3 regions of the Pseudoxanthomonas sp. GW2 genome follow, and region 2 is predicted to be linked to each of the others. Evidence: predicted binding sites of a transcription regulator. Region 2 holds the regulator's gene; each other region holds the start of a gene.
The links. Region 2 encodes HrcA, which represses chaperone genes, less so after heat shock. Its sites were predicted from a motif close to TTNGCACTCNNNNNNNNNGAGTGCNAA; they were not measured.
Positions count from the first base shown of each region.

Region 1 (4,977 bases), on a different contig from region 2:
CGGAGATCTTCGTGGCCGGCGACCTGGCCGCGGTGAAACAGGCCGACGGTTCGCCGGTACCGGGCGTGGCGCCGGCGGCCAAGCAGATGGGCCGGCATGTCGCCCGCGCGATCCAGGCGCGGCTGCAGGGCGTGCCCGCGCGGCCGTTCCGCTACCGCGACTTCGGCAACCTGGCCACGATCGGGCGCATGGCCGCGGTAGTCGACATCCACGGCCTGCGGCTGTCGGGCGTGCTGGCCTGGTGGTTCTGGCTGGCCGCGCACGTGTTCTTCCTGATCGGCTTCCGCAACCGCCTGGTGGTGCTGCTCAACTGGGCCTGGGCCTACTGGAGCCACCAGCGCGCGGCGCGGATCATCCTCGGCCGCGAGCCTGGCGGCGAACCCGGCGCGCCACCGCCGCCGTAGCGTTCCTCCTCAGCCGCGGTCGTCGGGCAGGTGCGCCGCCGGCAGATGCCAGCCGTGGCGGATGGCCATGTAGCGCAGGCCGAAGCAGACCAGCGCGCCCACCGCCATCGCCGGCGTACGCGGCAGGTCGAACACATCGGCCAGCGCGACCACGCCGCCGCCGGCCAGGGCCGCCACCGCGTACAGCTCGGCCTTGAGCACCACCGGGATGCGCGCCACCAGCACGTCGCGGGCCACGCCGCCGCCGATGCCGCTGAGCATGCCCAGCAGGGTCGCGGCAAATGGCGAGAGCCCGTAGTCCAGTGCCTTGCTGGTACCCAGCACCGCGAACAGGGCCAGGCCGGCGCCATCGAACACCTGCACCGGGTTGCGCATGCGCTCGATGGCCTGGTGGCGGTAGAACGTCACCACGCCGGCAAGCATCGCCACGGCCAGGTAGCGCCAGTCGGCCAGCGCCGCCGGTGGCTGTGCGCCAATCAACACGTCGCGCGCCAGGCCGCCGGACACCGCCGCGGCGCAGGACAGCACCAGCACGCCGAACACGTCCAGGCGGTAGCGCACCGCGAGGGTGCCGCCGCTGAGGGCGAACACGAAGGTGCCGAGCAGGTCGAACAGCAGCAGGAGCAGGCTCACGGCGTGTCAGGTCCCGGGATCCAGGGGAAGCATCGCAGCGGCCGGCGGCGGTGTCATGCCGGCGCCGCGCAAACAAAACGGCCCGGGGAAACCCGGGCCGTCGGCGTGGCGCGCTGGTTGGCGGCTTCAGGCCGCCAGCAGCGCGCGCATCTTCTTCATGGCGTTGGCCTCGATCTGGCGGATGCGCTCGGCGGACACGCCGTACTCGTCGGCCAGCTCCTGCAGGGTCACCTTGTTCTCGTCGTCCAGCCAGCGGCGGGCGATGATGTCGCGCGAACGCGCGTCGAGGTTGGCCAGGCCCTCGCGCAGCAGTTCCAGCTGGTGGCCTTCGCTGTCCTCGCGCTCGTAGGCCTGCGAGGGATCCTCGTCGTGCGCCACCAGGTAGGCGGCCGGCGACGGCAGGGCGTGGTCCTCGTCCTCGTCGACGGGCGCGTCGAAGCCGATGTCGCGGCCGGACAGGCGCGCCTCCATCTCCAGCACCTCGCGCTCGGAGACGTTGAGGTCCTTCGCCACCGCGCTGACCTCGGCGGCGTTCATCCAGCCCAGGCGGGTCTTGGCCTTGCGCAGGTTGAAGAACAGCTTGCGCTGGGCCTTGGTCGTGGCGACCTTCACGATGCGCCAGTTCTTGAGGATGAACTCGTGGATCTCGGCGCGGATCCAGTGCACGGCGAAGCTGACCAGGCGCACGCCCAGGTCGGGGTCGAAGCGCTTGACCGCCTTCATCAGGCCGATGTTGCCTTCCTGGATCAGGTCGCCCAGCTGCAGGCCATAGCCGTTGTAGCCGCGGGCGACGTGCACCACGAAGCGCAGGTGCGAATGCACCAGTTCGCGCGCGGCATCCAGGTCGTTCTGGTCGCGGTAGCGGCGCGCCAGCGCCTGTTCCTGCTCCACGCTCAGCACCGGGATCTGGTGCACGGCGCTGATGTAGGCGTCGAGCGAGCCGAGCGGGCTGGGAACCGGCAGGTTGTTGGCGACGAGCGCGGTGGAACGGATGGTCTGGGTCATGGCAGGCATCTTAGCAATCGGGGGGTTGGACTGCTAACGCCGGGACTGGTTCCCCAGCATTGCGGTGGTGGAACGATTCCGTTCAGCGAATCGCAAGGAAAACAGGCACTTGGACGAGCCGGGAAGCATGCCCCAGACTCCGCCACGGGGCCGTGAGTTCCCCGGATGCGACCCCGGTCTCACTCCGACGGCAGCGGTGGCAGGTCGAACACCAGGACCTCGGCGCCCTCGCCGGCCTCGATCCGGACCTCCGCCTCGTCGCGGTAGCGCAGGGCGTCGCCGGCGGCCAGGCGCTGGCCATTGACGGTGGCGGCGCCGCGAAGCAGGTGGACGTAGGCCAGCCGCCCGGGGGCCAGGGCCAGCCGCGCCTGCTCGGCGCCGTCGAACAGGCCCGCGTACAGGCGCGCGTCCTGGTGCATGCGCAGCGAGCCTTCGGCCCCGTCCGGGGACACCAGCAGGCGCAGGCGGCCACGCTTCTCCTCCGGGGCGAAGCGCTTCTGCTCGTAGCCGGGGGCGATCCCGGTGCGCTCGGGCAGGATCCAGATCTGCAGGAAGTGGGTGGTCCGCTCCGGGTCCGGGTTGAACTCGGAGTGGGTGACCCCGGTGCCGGCGCTCATGCGCTGGACCTCGCCCGGGAGGATGCGCTCGACGTTGCCCATCGAGTCGCGATGCACCAGCGCGCCCTCCAGCACGTAGCTGATGATCTCCATGTCGCGGTGGCCGTGGGTGCCGAAGCCCTGGCCGCCGGCGACCCGGTCCTCGTTGATCACCCGCAGCGGGCCCCAGTGCACGTGCTCGGGGTCGAAATAGCCGGCGAAGGAGAAGCTGTGCCAGGAGTCCAGCCAACCGTGGTTGGCGTGGCCGCGTTCGCGGGCCGGGCGCAGGGTGATCAATGGGCACCTCCGGGGTGCAGGCGGGAAGGATGGGCCTGGCTGGCGCGGGCGCGGCGCCAGGCATCGAAGCTGAAATCGCCGGCGCCGTGCGCCGCCAGCAGCACCAGGCCGCCGCCCAGGAACAGGCTGCGCGCCAGCTCGATCACCTGTTGCGGTTCGCCCGGGGCGGGCACGCCCAGGGCCGGCGCCAGCACGAGGACGGCCAGCGCCAGCGCCGCCGGCCGGGTCCAGGCGCCGGCCAGCAGCGCCAAGGCGGCAGCCAGGCCGGCCAGCCCCGCCAGGGCGCCGGCATCGGCCAGCATGGCCCAGGCCTCGCCGCCCAGCACCAGGGCCAGGGCGATGCGCGCGAGCAGTGCGTATAGATGGTGCATGGCGGCCTCGTGGGGATGCCCCGCGGGGAAAGCGGGGCTCCGGATGGCGGCCAGCATGATTGCTTTCCCCGGCGGGATAAACCCGCCAATGGAATACTTATTGTTCTACTGATGACTTTTCGGCCCGCAGCATGACCTCGACCTCGGCCCGCGGCGGCAGCGACCAGTCCACCGGTGCCTGGCCGCGGCGGACCAGATACTCGTTGGCCGCGGCGAAGTGGCCGCAGCCGAAGAAGCCGCGATAGGCCGACAGCGGCGAGGGGTGCGGGGCCTTCAGCACCCGGTGGCGGCGGGAATCGATGATCCGGCCCTTGGCCTGGGCGTAGCTGCCCCAGAGCATGAACACCAGGCCCTCGCGCTCGCGCGCCAGGGTCTCGATGGCGTGGTCGGTGAAGCCTTCCCAGCCCTTGCCCTGGTGCGAGCCGGCACGGCCCTGTTCCACCGACAGCACGGCGTTGAGCAGCAGCACCCCGCGCCGCGCCCAGGGCAGCAGGCAGCCGTGGTCCGGGCGCGGCAGCCCCAGCTCGTCGCCGATCTCCTTGAAGATGTTCTCCAGCGACGGCGGCACCGGCACCCCCGGCAGCACCGAGAAGCACAGGCCATGGGCCTGGCCCGGGCCGTGGTACGGATCCTGGCCCAGGATCACCACCTTGACCTGGTCGAACGGGGTGGCGTCGAACGCGGCGAACAGGCGTGGCCCGGGCGGATACACCTGCACCCCGGCGGCCTTGCGCTGGCGCAGGAACGCCGACAGCTCGCGCATCTCCGGGCGCAGCAGCCAGTCGCCGATGCGCGCCTTCCAGGACGGCTCGAGGCGGATGACGGGTTCGTCGGCCATGGGGGACTGCATCTCCTGCCGCGCGGCGCGCCGCTAGCGGTCTTCCAGCCGCGCCAGGCGCAGCTGGAACAGCACCTTGGTGACCAGCAGGCGTTCCTCGATCGGCTTCTGCACCAGGTCGTTGGCGCCGGCGCGCAGCAGCTCGGACTGGTTGTGGCGGTTGGCATCGCCGGTCATGACCAGCACCGGCAGGCGGCGCTTGCCGTAGTCGAAGTCGATGCGGATGCGCTCGACCACGTCGCGGCCGCTCAGCTCGCCCTTGAGGGTCACGTCGGTCAGCACCAGGTCGATGCGCGGCACCCGGCCCAGCGACTCGGCGGTCAGCAGCGCGAACGCCTCCTCGGCGGTGAGCACGTGCACCACCTCCAGCTGCTGGCGCTCGAGCATGCGCTTGGTGGCCTCGGCCACCACCCGGCTGTCCTCGATGTAGAGCACGCGCGCGCCGGCGATCGGCTGCGGCTGCACGTAGCCGCGGATGAACTCGACCAGGGCCTCGTGGCCCAGCGACTTGTCGAAGTAGTCGGTGACGTATTCGGTGAAGCGGCGCTCGACCAGGTGCTGCTGGGCGTCGCCGGAGACCACGATGATCGGCACGTAGGCCTGGGCCGCGGCGCGCACGCTGCGCGCCAGCTCCATGCCGTCGCCGTCCGGCAGCGACAGCGCGGTGGTCACCAGGTCGACCGGGCCGGCCTCCAGCGCCTCGCGCGCCTCCTCGATGCTGGAACAGCCCACCACTTCAACGCCCGGCAGTTCGCGCACCAGCACGTCGGCAATCAGCTTGCGTACCAGCTTGGAACCATCGGCGACCATCACCCTGGGGTTGTCGCGGATCA
Region 1 covers NZ_ALIP01000018.1:6,491-11,467, forward strand. Annotated here, with positions in the region: gene B351_RS0101545 (NAD(P)/FAD-dependent oxidoreductase) at 1-404, shown strand, start outside; gene B351_RS0101550 (trimeric intracellular cation channel family protein) at 414-1,037, opposite strand; gene rpoH (RNA polymerase sigma factor RpoH) at 1,164-2,042, opposite strand; gene B351_RS0101560 (pirin family protein) at 2,222-2,935, opposite strand; gene B351_RS0101565 (hypothetical protein) at 2,932-3,306, opposite strand; gene ung (uracil-DNA glycosylase) at 3,404-4,144, opposite strand; gene B351_RS0101575 (response regulator) at 4,178-4,977, opposite strand, start outside.
Region 1: a site for HrcA is predicted at 2,053-2,079, ahead of rpoH (RNA polymerase sigma factor RpoH). Genes of this name have one in related genera too.

Region 2 (4,977 bases):
TGGCGTCGATGTCGAAGGACACCTCGATCTGCGGCATGCCGCGCGGAGCGGGCTCGATGCCGGTCAGGTCGAACTTGGCCAGCGACTTGTTGTAGCGGGCCTGCTCGCGTTCGCCCTGCAGCACGTGCACGGTCACGGCCGACTGGTTGTCCTCGGCGGTGGAGAACACCTGCGAGGCCTTGGTCGGGATCGTGGTGTTCTTCTCGATGATCTTGGTCATCACCCCGCCCAGGGTCTCGATGCCCAGGCTCAGCGGGGTCACGTCCAGCAGCAGCACGTCCTTGACGTCGCCGGCCAGCACGCCGCCCTGGATCGCGGCGCCCAGCGCCACGGCCTCGTCCGGGTTGACGTCCTTGCGCGGCTCCTTGCCGAAGAACTCGGCCACGGCCTGCTGCACCTTGGGCATGCGGGTCTGGCCACCGACCAGGATCACCTCGCCGATGTCGGAGGCGCGCAGGCCGGCGTCCTTGAGCGCCACCCGGCACGGCTCGATCGAGCGCTTGATCAGGTCGTCGACCAGCGCCTCGAGCTTGGCCCGGGTCAGCTTGATCGCCAGGTGCTTCGGGCCGGTCGCGTCGGCGGTGATGTACGGCAGGTTGACCTCGGTCTGCTGCGCGCTGGACAGCTCGATCTTGGCGCGCTCGGCCGCGTCCTTCAGGCGCTGCAGGGCCAGCGGGTCCTTGCGCAGGTCGATGCCCTGGTCCTTCTGGAACTCCTCGACCAGGTAGTCGATGACGCGCGAGTCGAAGTCCTCGCCGCCGAGGAAGGTGTCGCCGTTGGTGGCCAGCACCTCGAACTGCTTCTCGCCGTCGATCTCGGCGATCTCGATGATCGACACGTCGAAGGTGCCGCCGCCCAGGTCGTAGACCACGATCTTGCGGTCGCCGCCGGCCTTGTCCAGGCCGTAGGCCAGGGCCGCCGCGGTCGGCTCGTTGATGATGCGCTTGACGTCCAGGCCGGCGATGCGGCCGGCGTCCTTGGTCGCCTGGCGCTGGCTGTCGTTGAAGTACGCCGGGACGGTGATCACCGCCTCGGTGACCGTCTCGCCCAGGAAGGCCTCGGCGGTCTTCTTCATCTTCTCCAGCACCTTGGCCGAGATCTCCTGCGGGGCCATCTTGCGGCCCTCGCTGGTCTCGACCCAGGCGTCGCCGTTGTCGTGCTGGCGGATCGCGTACGGGACCAGGCCCAGGTCCTTCTGGACTTCGGCGTCGGTGAACTTGCGGCCGATCAGGCGCTTGACGGCGTAGAAGGTGTTCTTCGGGTTGGTGACGGCCTGGCGCTTGGCCGGCGCGCCGACCAGCACCTCGCCGTCCTTGGTGTAGGCGACGACCGACGGGGTGGTGCGATCACCCTCGGCGTTCTCGATCACGCGGGCCTTGCCGCCCTCCATGATCGCGACGCACGAGTTGGTCGTGCCCAGGTCGATGCCGATGATCTTGCTCATTGATTGGGTGCTCCCTGGAATGTGTTGGGCCGGTGCTGCCTTGGCCTTTGATCGCTAGATAAGGGTGGGCCGGCGCCGTTCAAGTAGACGCATTCAGCCGGATGTTCAGTCGTGGCGGGCCACCACCACCAGCGCCGGCCGCAGCAGGCGCTCGTTGAGCAGGTAGCCCTTCTGGAAGACCTGCAGCACGGTGCCCGGGGCGGCGTCGCCCGGATCGGCCTGGCTGATGGCCTGGTGGTGTTCGGGGTTGAACGGCTGGCCGGCAGGATCGACCACGACCAGGCCGTTGTCGGCGGCGACCTTCAGCAGCTGGCGCTTGGTCAGCTCCAGGCCCTCGCGCAGCGGGCTTTCCTGCTCGCCGGCGGCGGCCAGGCCGGCATCCAGGCTGTCCAGCACCGGCAGCAGCTCGCCCAGCAGCTTCTCGTTGGCGAAGCGGCGGGCCTGCTCGATGTCGCGCGCCACGCGCTTGCGCTGGTTCTCCAGGTCGGCTCGCTCGCGCAGGGAATCCATGCGCAGCTGCTCGATCTCGCCCCGCAGGGCCTCGATCTCCTCGCGCAGCTGGGCCTCGATGCTGGCCTCGGCTTCCTGCGGCTGGGGGGACTGGATGTCGTTTTCGGTCATTGCAAATCGGCTCCGTGGCGGCGCTCCCGGCCGCCCATCCCCGCCCCAATGGGGGCCGGAACGGAGCGATTCAAGGCTGGGACGGTCCGGCCGAGCCCTCCAGGGCCGCCCCGAGCACGTCGGCGGCCGCCTGGACCACCGGGATCACCCGGTCGTAGGCCATCCGCGTCGGGCCGATCACCCCCAGCACGCCCAGCACCTGCCCGCCGCTGCTGTAGGGGGCGGTGACCAGGGACACCCCGTCCAGCGGGGCCAGCCCGGTCTCCTCGCCTATGAATATGCGTACCCCGGGGGCACGCTGGGTGCGCTCCAGCAGCTGCAGGATCTCACGCTTGCGGGCGAAGGCCTCGAACAGCTCGCGCAGGCGCTCCAGGTCCGACAGGTCCTGCAGGCCCAGCAACCGCGTCTGGCCGGCCACGACCATGTCGTCCCCCGGCGGCTCCAGGGCCTGTTCGGCCAGCTCCACCGACTGCGCCAGCAGCTGCTCCATCTCGTCCCGGGCCTGGCGCAGCTCATGCACCAGGGTGGCGCGGATGTGCGCCAGCGGACGCCCGGCGAAATGGGTGTTGAGGTAGTTGGCGACCCGCTCCAGCTCGTCCTGGCCGAAGGCCCGCTGCGGCTCGACCACCCGGTTCTGCACCTCGCCGTCGGCGAACACCACGATGGCCAGGATCCGGCGCCCGCCCAGCGGCACGAAGTCGATCTGGCGGAAGGCGAACTGGCTGCGGCGCGGCGCGCTGACCACCCCGACAAAGTGGGTCATGGCCGACAGCAACTCCGAGGCGTTGCCGAGCAGGGCCTGGGTCCCGGCCGCGGCGGTCAGCTCCGCGCGCAGCCGGGCCAGCTCGTGCTCGCCCAGCGAGCGCACCTGCAGCAGGCTGTCCACGAACACCCGGTAGCCCTGGGCGGTCGGCACCCGCCCGGCCGAGGTGTGCGGCGAGCTGAGCAGGCCGATCTCCTCCAGCTCGGCCAGGATGTTGCGGATCGTCGCCGGGCTGACGTCCAGGCCCGAGTGCTTGGCCAGGGTCTGCGAGCCGACCGGCTCGCCATCGCGGATGTAGCGGCCGATCAGGGTGCGCAGCAGCTGGCGGGCACGCGGATCGAGCTGGACCTGGGCGGACGACGGGGTTGCCATGGGCAATAGATAGCGCCAGCCACCAGGGGGGGCAAGGCCGGCCGGGCCCTGCGTCTCAGCCGGCGCGACGGCCTGCGGCGAGCATCGCGCCGGTATCGGCCACCCCTACAATGTGACCATGCTGACCCATCTCGCCCTGAAGGATTTCGCCGTCGTCCGCGCCACGGAACTGGAGTTCGGACCCGGCATGACCGTGATCTCCGGCGAAACCGGCGCCGGCAAGTCGCTGCTGGTGGACGCCCTGGGGTTCCTGTCCGGACTGCGCGCCGACAGCGGCGTGGTCCGCCACGGCAGCGAGCGCGCCGAGCTGGCGGCCGGCTTCGACCTGTCCGGCAACCCCGCCGCGCGGCAGTGGCTGCGCGAACAGGAGCTGGACGAGGACGACGAGCAGTGCCAGCTGCGCCGGGTGATCCGCGCCGACGGCGGCTCGCGGGCCTGGATCAACGGCCGCCCGGTGACCCTGGCCCAGCTGGCCGAACTGGCCGGGCTGCTGGTGGAGATCCACGGCCAGCACGAGCACCAGTCCCTGCTCTCGCGCGCCAGCCAGCTGGCACTGCTGGACGCCCATGCCCGCAACGAGGCCGAGCGCGCCGCCGTGCGCGCGGCGGCCGCGGCCTGGCAGGCGCTGCTGGACGAGCGCGCGGACCTGCAGTCGCGCGGCGACGTCGGCGACCGCATCGGCTGGCTGGAGCACCAGCTGGCCGAGCTGGAACGCGAGGACCTGGACCCGGCCGCGCTCGAGGCGCTGGACCAGGCCCACCGCCGCCAGGCCAATGCCGCCGGGCTGATCGCCGCCTGCGAGGAGGCGCTGGCCCGGATCGACGGCGACGAAGGCCCCTCGCTCACCGGCCTGCTGCAGCAGGCGCGCAGCGGCCTGGCCCGCGCCGCTGGCGACGAGCCGCGGCTGGGCGAGGTCGACAGCCTGCTGGAAGGCGCGGCGGTGCAGCTGGAAGAAGCGCTGGCCCTGCTCGGCCGGATCCGCGACGACCTGGACCTGGACCCGGACCGCTTCGAGGAACTGGAACGCCGCCTCACCCGGGTCCACGACCTGGCGCGCAAGCACCGCCTGCCAGTGGCCGAGCTGGCCGCGCACCGCGACGCGATCGCCGCCGAGCTGGAACTGCTGCGCGGCGCCGGCGACCGCCTGCTGCAGCTGGATGCGGAGATCGCCAAGGCCAGCGCCCGCTGGCAGGAAGCCGCGGCGGCGCTGGGCGCCACCCGTCGTGCCGCCGGCGAGGCCCTGGCCGCGGCCACCACGGCGCTGATCGACGGGCTGGGCATGGGCGGCGGCCGTTTCCTGGTCGAACTGGAACCGGTGGCCGACGCCGGTTCGCGCCCGGACCCGAACGGCGCCGAGCGGGTCGAGTTCCTGGTCGCGGCCAATGCCGGGCAGCCGCCGCGTCCGCTGCGCAAGGTCGCCTCCGGTGGCGAGCTGTCGCGCATCTCGCTGGCGATCGAGGTCGCCGCGCTGGGTTCGGACGCGGTCCCGACCATGGTGTTCGACGAAGTCGACTCGGGCATCGGCGGCGCGGTGGCCGAGATCGTCGGCCGCAAGCTGCGCGCCCTGGGCCGCTCGCGCCAGGTACTGTGCGTGACCCACCAGCCGCAGGTCGCGGCCCAGGGCCATGCCCACTACCGGGTCAGCAAGGCGCCGGTGGAAGGCATCACCCGCAGCTCGGTCGAGCGCCTGGACGGCGAAGGCCGGCTGGCCGAGGTGGCGCGCATGCTGGGCGGCGTCGAGGTCGGCCCGGAAGCGTATGCCGCGGCGCGGCGCCTG
Region 2 covers NZ_ALIP01000140.1:15,540-20,516, reverse strand. Annotated here, with positions in the region: gene dnaK (molecular chaperone DnaK) at 1-1,444, opposite strand, end outside; gene grpE (nucleotide exchange factor GrpE) at 1,550-2,065, opposite strand; gene hrcA (heat-inducible transcriptional repressor HrcA) at 2,136-3,200, opposite strand; gene recN (DNA repair protein RecN) at 3,319-4,977, shown strand, end outside.

Region 3 (4,977 bases), on a different contig from region 2:
CGGTCACCGCGGCCTTGATGTCGCCGACCACGGCGCCGACCGAAAGCTGCAGGCCACCGGCGAACGGATGCCAGTTCAGCAGCACGCGGGCGTTGTCGGACTTCAGCTCGCCGTCGTAGCGCACCTCGTCGGTGGTCTCGTCGCCGTCGAACTGGAAGGTGCTGTAGCCGACGGTGGCGGAGAAGCGCTTGCTGAGGCTGGCGTTGACGTCCACGCCGTAGCCGAGGGTGGACACGCCGGCGCCGACGCTGACGTCCTCGAACGGGGCGGCGATGGCGGCGGGCGCGAGCAGCGCGGCCGGCAGGGCGAGGGCCAGGGCGGCGAGTTTGTTCTTGGTCATGGGGGATTCCGTTGGGTGGGTTGGGACGCGGGGTCCTGGGTGGATAGCGACCGCCACCGCGCGCGCATTAATCCCGCCTTGGTCGCGGCGTGCCCGCGGCGCGCACCCGGTCACGGAATCCGCCATGCGCGCAAAGGAAAGGCCCCGCCTTGCGGCGGGGCCTTCCGGTACTGCGTGGACCGGCCTTGGGGCCTGGATCAGAAGTCCATGCCGCCCATGCCGCCCATGCCGCCCGCGGCCGCCGGCTCTTCCTTCTTCGGCAGCTCGGCCACCATGGCCTCGGTGGTGATCATCAGGCCGGCGATCGACGCCGCGTTCTGCAGCGCGGTGCGGGTGACCTTGGTCGGGTCCAGGATGCCGAACTCGAACATGTCGCCGAACTGGCCGGTGGCGGCGTTGTAGCCGAAGTTGCCATCGCCGTCCTTGACCTTGTTGACGATGACCGACGGCTCCTCGCCGGCGTTGGTCACGATCTCGCGCAGCGGGGCCTCCATCGCGCGCAGGGCGATCTGGATGCCGTGGTTCTGGTCCTCGTTGGCGCCCTTCAGGGCCTCGACCGCCTTCTTGGCGCGGATCAGGGCGACGCCGCCGCCCGGCACCACGCCTTCCTCGACGGCCGCACGGGTGGCGTGCAGGGCGTCTTCGACGCGGGCCTTCTTCTCCTTCATCTCGACCTCGGTGGCGGCACCGACCTTGATCACGGCCACGCCGCCGGCGAGCTTGGCCACGCGCTCCTGCAGCTTCTCGCGGTCGTAGTCCGAGGAGGTCTCCTCGATCTGGGCCTTGATCTGCTTGATGCGGGCCTCGATGGCGGAGGTGTCGCCGGCGCCGTCGATGATGGTGGTGTTCTCCTTGGAGACCTGCACCTTCTTGGCGCGGCCCAGGTCCTTGATGGTGGCCTTCTCCAGCTGCAGGCCGACTTCCTCGGAGATCACGGTGCCGCCGGTCAGGACGGCCATGTCCTCCAGCATCGCCTTGCGGCGGTCGCCGAAGCCCGGGGCCTTGACGGCGACGACCTTGACGATGCCGCGGATGGTGTTGACCACCAGGGTCGCCAGGGCTTCGCCCTCGACTTCCTCGGCCACGATCAGCAGCGGCTTGCCGGCCTTGGCCACGCCCTCGAGGATCGGCAGCAGGTCGCGCACCGACGAGATCTTCTTGTCGTGCAGCAGGATGAACGGATCATCCAGGTCGGCGGTCTGCGACTGCTGGTTGTTGATGAAGTACGGCGACAGGTAGCCGCGGTCGAACTGCATGCCCTCGACCACGTCCAGCTCGTTCTCCAGGCCCGAGCCTTCCTCGACGGTGATCACGCCTTCCTTGCCGACCTTCTTCATCGCCTCGGCGATGATGTTGCCGATCGACTCGTCGCTGTTGGCCGAAATGGTGCCGACCTGGGCAATGGCCTTGTCGTCGGCGGTCGGCTTGGACAGCTTCTTCAGCTCCTCGACGGCGGCCTTGACGGCCTGGTCGATGCCGCGCTTGAGGTCCATCGGGTTCATGCCGGCGGCCACGGCCTTGGAGCCCTCGCGGATGAAGGCCTGGGCCAGCACGGTGGCGGTGGTGGTGCCGTCACCGGCGTTGTCCGAGGTCTTGGAAGCGACTTCCTTGACCATCTGCGCGCCCATGTTCTCGAACTTGTCGGCCAGCTCGATCTCCTTGGCGACGGACACGCCGTCCTTGGTGATCGTCGGGGCGCCGAAGCTCTTCTCGAGCACGACGTTGCGGCCCTTCGGGCCCAGGGTCGCCTTGACGGCGTTGGCGAGGATGTTCACGCCGCGCACCATGCGCGAGCGGGCGTCTTCACCGAAACGGATTTCCTTCGCAGCCATTTTGAAAAACTCCGTGATTCTTTAAGCGTTGAGTGGATCGAAGCGCAGGAACCGCGGCGGGACTCAGCCCAGCACCGCGAAGATGTCGTCTTCCTTCACCACCAGGTACTCGGTGCCGTCCAGCTTGACCTCGGTGCCGGCGTACTTGCCGAACAGCACCTGGTCGCCGACCTTGACCTTGGGGGCGCGCACGCTGCCGTTGTCGAGCACCTTGCCCTCGCCCACGGCGATGACCGTGCCCTTGATCGGCTTCTCGGCAGCCGAATCCGGGATCACGATGCCACCGGCGGAGACCTTCTCCTCCTCGGTGCGCTTGATCACGACGCGGTCGTACAGCGGCTTGATGTTGCTCATTTCAATCCCTCACAAGTGATTGACTGGGTTGGAAAAAGGGCGGCGAGTCTAGCACTCGCCCCTGGCGAGTGCCAGCGCCCGCGACGGCAGGAAAAACCCCCGACGGGCCGAGGGCATGGGCCCCATGTGGGGCGCCGGCGGAGGCCTTTCAAGGGGCCGGCCGGGTTTTTCTTCCGGGCCCCGGGTCCGGGCCCCGGGGCCGCGGCCGGCTACACTCTGCGCCCATGGACGTGCACCTGGTGTTTTGCAGCTGCCCCGACCCGGACACCGCCTCCACCCTGGCCAGGACCCTGGTGGAGGAGCGGCTGGGCGCGGGCGCCAGCGTGCTGCCGGGGATGCACTCGGTATACCGCTGGCAGGGCGCGGTGGAGTTGGCCGACGAGGTGCTGCTGCTGGCCAAGGCCCCGGCCGACCGCCTGCCGGACCTGATCGGGCGGCTGCAGGCGCTGCATCCCTATGAACTCCCCGAGGTGCTCGCGGTCCAGGCCACGGCCGGGCTGCCCGCCTACCTCGGATGGGTGGTCGAGGCCACCCGCGACTGACGAACGGAAGACGAAGACACGCATGACCCCGCACCGCCCCCTGCCGGCCCGGCACCTGCCCGGCCTGCTCCTGATGCTGCTGGCCTGGCTGGCGGTCCTCGCCCCCGTCCAGGCCGCGGTCGACGCCAAGGACCTGCTGCCGGTGGACGAGGCCTTCGTCCTGACCGCGACCGCGCCCGAACCGGGGCGGATCGAGATCCACTGGAAGATCGCCGAGGGCTACTACCTCTACCGCCACCGCACCGCGGTCAGCGCCAGCGGCGACTTCGTCGGCGGCAACCTGCGGCTGCCGGCCGGCGAGCGCCACGTCGACGAGTTCTTCGGTCCGGTGGAAACCTACCGCGGCGCGCTGGTGGCGATCCTCGACGGCCAGCCCACCGGCGCCGGCGCCAGCGCCGAGCTGCAGATCCGCTACCAGGGCTGCGCCGACATCGGCATCTGCTATCCGCCGCAGACCCGCCGGGTGCAGGTGCGCCTGCCCGGCACCAGCACCGCCGCCAGCCGCCTGGCGGCGCTGCAGTCGGCCAACGCCGGGCGCGACCGCCTCGCGACGGCGCTGGGCGGCGTCCGCCCGGCCCTGCCGGAGGCGCAGGCCTTCGCGGTGGACGCCATCGCCGACGGCGGCAACCGCATCCGCGTGCGCCTGCAGCCGGTGGCCGGCTACTACATCTACCGCGACACCACCCGGTTCGTGCTGGAGGACGCGCCGGGCCTGTCCGCCGGCCGCCCGCAGTGGCCGCCGGGAACCGCGCACCGCGACGAGCACTTCGGCGAGGTGACGGTGTACTTCGAACCGGCGGAGGTCGTGCTGCCGGTGGTCCGCACCCGGCCGCACCCGGCGCGCGCCACCCTGGTGGTGACCTTCCAGGGCTGCCAGGAAGGCGGCATCTGCTACCCGCCGATGACCCGGCGCGTGGCCGTGGACCTGCCCACCGGAGAGGTGACGACGGCGGCGGCGGTGGGCGCCGCGCCGCTGCCCCCGGCCCCGGCCGCAGACGCCGGCGAGGTGGCGCCTGCGGAGCTGCCGGCCCCGCCGGAAGCGGCACCGGATGCCTCGGCCGGCAACGCCGCGCGCACCGCGGCGCCGCCAGCGGCCGCGGGCAACGGCAAGCGCGGCCTGGTCGGCGCCCTGCTGCTGGCCCTGCTAGGCGGCCTGGTGCTGAACCTGATGCCATGCGTGCTCCCGGTGCTCTCGCTCAAGGCCCTGGGCCTGGCCCAGAGCGGGGAGAGCCGCGAGCGCGCCCGCGCCCACGCGCTGTGGTACACGGCGGGCGTGCTGGTGGCGTTCGCCGCCGTCGGCGCCCTGGTGGTGGGCCTGCGCGCCGCCGGCCAGGCCGCCGGTTGGGGCTTCCAGCTGCAGCAGCCATGGTTCGTGGCCGCGCTGGCCTACCTGATGTTCGCGGTCGGCCTGAGCCTGTCGGGCGTGTACACCCTGGGCACCGGGGTCGGCGGCGGCCTGGCCGCCGCGCGCAACGGACCGGCCGGCGACTTCCTCACCGGGGTGCTGGCCTGCGTGGTCGCCAGCCCCTGCATTGCCCCGTTCATGGGCCCCGCCCTGGCCTACGCCTTCGCCGCGCCGGCCGCGGCCGGGATGCTGGTGTTCCTGGTACTGGGCCTGGGCCTGGCGCTGCCGTTCCTGCTGGTCGGCTTCGTGCCGGCACTGGCACGGCGGCTGCCGCAACCGGGGCCGTGGATGGAGACGGTCAAGCAGCTGCTGGCCTATCCGATGTACCTGACCGCGGTGTGGCTGCTGTGGATCCTCGGCCGCCAGCGCGGGGTGGACGCGGTGGCGATGGTGCTGGCCGGCGCCGCGGTGCTGGCGCTGGCGCTGTGGTGGTTCGAGCGCAGCCGCTGGTGGGGCCGCCGTGGCGCCACCCTGGCCGCCCTGGTCCTGGTCGCGGTGGCGCTG
Region 3 covers NZ_ALIP01000163.1:5,731-10,707, forward strand. Annotated here, with positions in the region: gene B351_RS0115515 (hypothetical protein) at 1-340, opposite strand, end outside; gene groL (chaperonin GroEL) at 538-2,172, opposite strand; gene groES (co-chaperone GroES) at 2,236-2,526, opposite strand; gene cutA (divalent-cation tolerance protein CutA) at 2,751-3,068, shown strand; partial or broken gene B351_RS17025 (protein-disulfide reductase DsbD) at 3,091-4,977, shown strand, end outside.
Region 3: a site for HrcA is predicted at 2,575-2,601, ahead of groES (co-chaperone GroES). Genes of this name have one in related genera too.